2 linked regions of the Agarilytica rhodophyticola genome follow. The main gene of each other region encodes a partner of the protein of the gene in region 2 in a complex. Links are inferred from orthologs where the notes say so. Each region holds a gene or a part of one and is shown on either strand. Other genes may lie near its edges. The genes, in order: tig and rpsG.

What was found.
Region 1: the proteins of rpsG (region 2) and tig are in contact, whole or in part, in a crystal structure (PDB 3GTY), measured with the Thermotoga maritima proteins. The link is inferred for Agarilytica rhodophyticola from one-to-one orthologs. Residues at the interface, in WP_004081843.1 of Thermotoga maritima: Lys34, Lys52, Lys55, Glu59, Arg62, Gln63, Glu66, Asn67, Lys69, Val71, Arg95, Ala109, Lys110, Lys111, Gly112, Arg113, Pro114, Glu117, Glu121, Ile124, Ala125, Tyr127, Asn128, Asn129, Thr130, Gly131, Lys135, Asp139, Arg142, Met143; in WP_004081061.1 of Thermotoga maritima: Glu122, Val124, Val129, Leu130, Tyr133, Glu188, Gly259, Ile262, Tyr263, Glu266, Ser270, Glu273, Gln274, Glu277, Arg308, Gln311, Ile312, Ser315, Tyr316, Glu325, Arg329, Arg336, Leu363, Phe366, Trp367, Arg373, Leu377, Arg381, Leu384, Glu387.

Annotation. Positions count from the first base shown.
Region 1 is NZ_CP020038.1:2,859,599-2,862,775, reverse strand. The notes cover bases 1-2,853. They hold tig (trigger factor), read right to left. Parts: upstream 2,182-2,853; coding sequence 820-2,181; downstream 1-819. Other genes in these bases: clpP (ATP-dependent Clp endopeptidase proteolytic subunit ClpP), read right to left, coding at 1-418. UniProt on the Bacillus subtilis protein: Involved in protein export. Acts as a chaperone by maintaining the newly synthesized protein in an open conformation. Functions as a peptidyl-prolyl cis-trans isomerase.
Region 2 is NZ_CP020038.1:5,221,387-5,224,541, forward strand. What follows is about bases 325-3,155. They hold rpsG (30S ribosomal protein S7), read right to left. Parts: upstream 2,060-3,155; coding sequence 1,589-2,059; downstream 325-1,588. Other genes in these bases: fusA (elongation factor G), read right to left, coding at 325-1,338; rpsL (30S ribosomal protein S12), read right to left, coding at 2,460-2,831; rpoC (DNA-directed RNA polymerase subunit beta'), read right to left, coding at 3,102-3,155. Outside these bases: more of fusA, read right to left, coding at 1-324.

The sequences.
Region 1 (3,177 bases), 2.4 Mb from region 2 along the record:
GCTGGTGAATCATTACCCGTGAATTCGGTAGACAATATCGCTTACCTGCCGCGCCAGCATTGAGCAAAAACGCCCCCATACTGCATGCTTGACCAATACACATGGTACTTACGTCTGGCTTAATAAATTGCATTGTATCGTAAATTGAGAGGCCTGCAGTAACCGCCCCACCTGGAGAGTTAATATATAAATGAATATCCTTGTCAGGATTTTCCGCCTCTAAGAACAACATTTGAGCAACAACCAGGTTCGCCATATGATCTTCGACGGCGCCAACAAGAAAAATAACACGCTCCTTGAGCAACCGAGAATAGATATCATAAGATCTTTCCCCACGAGCGGTTTGCTCAACCACCATCGGCACTAATGTATTTTCAATATCTGAACGACTTATACCAACTGGGTCTATCAGGGACATAACTTTCCTCAGTATTTTCTGTTGAATTATTTTTAAAGACTAGCCTAACATTGGGTCTTCGCACACGAAATAAAAGGAAGGACTTTAATAATTCATAAAAATAAAGTCTATTATTTTCATGAACATAGGATATTTCAGGGATAAAGCGAACAAAACCCAACCAATCAAACCAATGCGCAACCAACGCCATTATTTTTAAGTACGTTTACCTAGTTCGCTTTGGTTTACCCTAGAGACTTATTTATAGCTTCATAAGCCTAAAATACTGTAATTTAATACCAGTGAACAAGCTTTTTGGCATAGCAAGCTATTCAGTAAAATATCCGTCGCCAAAAACGACAAAATCCACCTGTTTTAACACAGGTGGATTTTAAAATAAAAACCAAGCTTTAAAGGATAACTTATTCTTCGCCTTTAGTTTCGCTACCATCGCCTTCCTGATCATCAGCCTGCGGCTGAGGCAATGGCTTTAACGCTTCGTCGTAGGCCACTTTCGCTTCGGTAACTTCTGCTTTTTCTAAAAGGAAGTCAACCACCTGCTCTTCGAGCGCAGCAGCCTCAACACTTTGTAATAACTGCTCATTACTGTAGTAGTAATTAACCACCTCTTCAGGGCTCTCGTAACTCGCTGCAGCCTCTTCGATAAGAGATCGAACAACATCCTTATCTGCTGTGATTTTCTCCTGAGTCACAATCTCAGAAACAATCAAACCTAGTGCGGTTCGTCGCTGAGCTTGCTCTTTAAACATATCGTCTGGCAACAAAGCTTTCATATCAAGGTTCTCTGCTGCGCCACCGTACTGCTGAATTGTTTGATTTCTCAGCGCGTCAATTTCGCCAGCAACCAATGCATTAGGCACTTCCACGGGAGTACGATCTAGCAAGCTATCTAAAATCTGTTGCTTAGTCTTGTTTTTAATAGCCTTCTGCTTTTCACGCTCCATGTTCTCCTTAACATCTTCACGGAACTTCTCTTCACCACCCTCAGTCACTCCAAATTTCTCAAAAAAAGCCTCATCAAGCTTTGGCAAGACTTGTTTTTCAGCACTTTTCAGAGTGATAGTGAACGTTGCATCAGCCCCTTTGAGTGATTCAACCTGGTAATCCTCAGGAAAAGTCACTTCGACATCTTTGGTCTCACCTATCTTCATGCCGATAATTCCGTCTTCAAAACCAGGAATCATAGACTTGGAGCCAATCACTAGTTCATGATCCTCCGCTGAGCCACCTTCAAATGCCTCGCCGTCTTTTACTCCGCTGAAGTCGATTTTAACTTTGAAGCCGTCTTTTATAGCTGCCTTAGTATTATTCCAAGTAGCTTGTCCCTTTCTCAGGTTTTCAATCATCTTGTCGATATCTTTATCTTCGATATCCGCATCATATTTGGTGACTTCTATACCTTCTATATTGGTTAGCTCAACCTCAGGATAGACTTCAAAAGTAGCGATGTACTCTAGATCACTACCTTCCTCCATGTTTTTAGGCTCAATCGTTGGCTGACCTGCAGGACGAACCGACTCTTTCTGAACAGCCTCGTAGAAAGTTCTATTTATTGTGTCGCCAAGAACTTCTTGCCTAACACCCTCGCCGAAACGCTGCTTAACAACTTTCAGAGGCACTTTACCCTTGCGAAATCCATTAATGCGCACAGTTTTAGCAGCTTTATTAAGACGCTTAGTTACTTCTTGATCCACAACATCAGCTGGAACACCAATAGTCAACCGTCGCTCTAAACCGGAAATCGTTTCGATAGAAACTTGCATGATTATGCCTCTGAAATACTTATATAGGGGACTACTACTTAAAAATTGCGTTTAAACAAGTTGGATAATGACATGGTGCGGTCGGAGAGACTTGAACTCTCACACCTTACGGTACTGGAACCTAAATCCAGCGCGTCTACCAATTCCGCCACGACCGCGCAAAATGCCATTTAACTCATACTATCTGGAGAGCATTGTAACCTATTGATTTATAAGAAGAAACCTATAGATTTCATTAACTCCCTCTCAAGAAGGGACGCAATTGTGCCACAGTAGATCTCAGTGATCAACATAGTTATGCATCTTTATTTTAATTAAATGGTCATCAGGCACAAATCAGATCACATAGTGCAAATTTGAAACAATTTAGCCAAAATAAAGAAAGAATACATCAGGCCATATAGGCACTTTGCACTCTTCAACCACTCATTCGGACACTTAAAAAATTATTTTGTGAGATATATCCTACAAAAACAAACGCCAATGTCGACTATCGCGCCAAAAGCGATTTGTAGATAATGTTTATCAACAAGGAGGTAAACAAGGAAGCACGTCGACCAGGAAAGGTCATAAGGAGGAAAAAAATTCTGCTTTAGACTCAGGATGATCATAGCAGAAGGAGCAAAGCACTCACCATAAGGATATGGGTTTGCCAGGAAGGCATCTCACCACGGAAAGGACTTAAGGTGAAAAGCGAAAAAATCCGAGGGGTATCCCCCCTCGGATTTTTTTTATCCATGAGACAATCCCAACAAAAATGGGAAAGCTCATTCACTTCATTATTGTGAGAGATATCTCACAAACAAATCAGACAATAGCGACTTCTACTCAATTAATTACAAAGTGATAATACCTGGCATATAGGGACATTCACACGGAAGTCAGCAGGCCATGGCGGGTCAAGGGAAACTTCATATTCTTTTCGGTTAATTAGGAAGATCACAGATAGAAGGATCTACTAGGACGAACAATTTATCAGGAAGATTAAAAATTCAG
Region 2 (3,155 bases):
AACACGAAATGAGGGATCTTCTTGTGCAAGCTTGCCTAAGGCAATGCCCATTTTTTCCTGGTCTGCCTGAGACTTTGGCTCAACTGCAACGGAGATAACCGGCTCTGGAAACTCCATTCGTTCCAAAATAATTTTGCCGTTCTCCGCGCACAGAGTATCTCCCGTGGTGACATCTTTGAGTCCGATTGCTGCCGCGATATCTCCGGCCAGTACCTCTTTGATCTCTTCACGGCTATTAGCGTGCATTTGCACCATACGACCTACACGCTCTTTTTTCTGTTTTACCGAATTGTAAACACCCGTTCCACTTTCCAACTTACCGGAATACACTCGGAAGAAAGTGAGGGTACCAACAAAGGGATCGGTAGCAATCTTAAAAGCCAGTGCAGAGAAAGGGGCATTATCATCTGCTGAGCGACTGTCTTTGGTCTCACCGTCATCTAGCGTACCTTCGATAGCCTTAACTTCTGTTGGTGCGGGCAAATATTCAATCACCGCATCTAACACAGCTTGCACACCTTTATTTTTAAAAGCAGAGCCGCCCAATACCGGTACGATCTCATTGGCAAGTGTACGCATGCGAATACCTTTCTTAATATCGGCTTCGCTTAACTCTCCCTCTTCGAGGTACTTGTCCATAAGCTCTTCATTAGCTTCAGCGGCAGCTTCCACGAGATATTCGCGCATACTTTCACATTCGACGGCAATATCTTCTGGAATATCGCCGTATTCGAAGGTCATTCCCATGTCTTCTTCATTCCAAAGAATGGCCTTCATTTTAATTAGGTCGACAACGCCTTTGAATTCATCTTCTGCACCTATGGTCATCTGTAAAGGCACAGGCATGGCGTTTAGGCGATCCTTGAGCTGTTCAACAACGCTCATAAAATTAGCGCCCGCACGATCCATTTTATTAACAAAAACCATGCGCGGAACTTCATACTTATTAGCTTGACGCCAAACGGTTTCCGTCTGCGGTTGCACTCCCGAAGAGCCACACAAAACCACAATAGCGCCATCGAGAACACGCAAGGAACGCTCTACTTCAATAGTGAAATCTACGTGCCCTGGTGTATCAATGATATTAATTCGGTGTTGGTCAAACTGCTGTTGCATCCCTTGCCAGAAGCATGTGGTTGCAGCTGAGGTAATCGTAATGCCTCGTTCTTGCTCTTGCTCCATCCAGTCCATAGTAGCTGCGCCGTCGTGCACTTCACCAATCTTATGAGATAGACCAGTATAAAATAATACACGCTCAGTGGTGGTAGTTTTACCAGCGTCAACATGCGCACATATACCGATATTTCGGTAGCGTTCTATAGGTGTTTTACGCGCCACGATTTATTACCTCGATGAGAGCATTGAACATAAAAGTAATTATTCGTTTAGTAAATAACGGTTAGTCCATTATAGGAGGGGATAACAGTCATTAAACGTATAATCAATATTTTCGTTTTCTTTTTAAAAGCAGCAACTGATTATTGTTTGGCATTTTCAAGTAATTTTGAACACATTCAGGCAACTGCTAAACGTCAAAAAGGCAGCATAGATAGCTGCCTTTTTACGCACTCGGATATTAGCAAAAACCTTAAAAGCGGAAGTGAGAAAACGCTTTGTTTGCTTCTGCCATACGGTGAACATCTTCACGCTTCTTAACTGCGCCGCCTTTACTTTGAGCAGCGTCAATTAACTCACCAGCCAAACGCTGAGGCATAGACTTTTCACTACGAGAACGCGAGTATTCCACTAACCACCGCATTGCCAAAGCAACACGACGAGAAGGTCTTACTTCTACTGGAACTTGGTAAGTAGCACCACCAACACGGCGAGATTTTACTTCCACAAGAGGAGCAATATTTTCTAATGCTTCTTCAAATGTTTCCAGTGGATCTTTGTTAAGCTTTTCACCAACGATATCAAGAGCACCGTAAACAATTCTCTCGGCGACTGACTTTTTACCACTGATCATAACGTGGTTCATAAATTTCGCTAATGTGACATTGCCAAACTTAGGATCTGGCAAGATCTCGCGTTTAGCGACGACTCTTCTTCTAGGCATACTGAATAATCTCTCTCAAATTCAGGGTTATCTGGGATAAGCACAGGGATGTGCTGTATGCCAAAATCGCAGGAGCAGATTTTGGCTGTTTGACTCGCCAAGATCTCAGTTAAAAACTAGCAGATTTTGGCTTTCTAAGTCGCCAAGATCTCAATTTAAAACCACCAAAATTTTGGCTGCTTAACACGCCTCAATCTCTTTTAAAACTCCGAAGACTTTGACTGCCTAATTCACCAAAGCTTTTATTAACAACCCTCAGCAAATCTAGACTACTTTCTCTGAAACTTCTTACCCAGCCTTACTTTTAATAGCTTGACCGCATCTCTATTTGGCCCAACTATTATCTCTATCTAATATCTACAACATTTGTAGGCAAAAAAACGCGTTAGTACTGAGCGTCTTACTTAGGACGCTTAGTACCATACTTCGAACGACCTTGCTTACGATCGCTAACACCTGATGTATCAAGTGCACCACGAACAGTGTGGTATCGAACACCTGGCAAGTCTTTTACACGACCGCCACGAATCAATACAACACTATGCTCTTGCAAGTTATGCCCTTCACCACCAATGTAAGATGATACTTCGAAGCCGTTCGTTAAACGAACACGACAAACTTTACGCAGAGCAGAGTTTGGCTTCTTAGGTGTAGTGGTGTAAACGCGAGTACAAACACCGCGTCGCTGAGGGCAAGCTTCTAGAGCACGAACATCGCTCGCTTGAATCTTGCGTTTTCTCGGCTTACGAACCAACTGGTTGATCGTTGCCATGAAAATTCACTCCAAAAAATACTAAAAAAGCCTGCCTCCTTATGAATAAGGAAGTAGACCGGTTCACATATGAGGAATAGGCTTATTGAACACAAACCCTTCCGTTCCGACTAACTGCGGGGGGCGCATTGTAAAGATACCGTCCGCCGCCGTCAACTTTTAAGCCAATAGCAAGGTTTTTTGCCATTGGTTTAAAGTTCTGATGAGAGGAAGCTTATAAAAAGCGACCTTTCATTTAAGTGCCACCCCGAGCGGATGGCACCTTTTTCATTAGCTAGATTTCAGTGCTTCAGTAAGTGCTGCTTCAACTTCTGCCGCACTAAC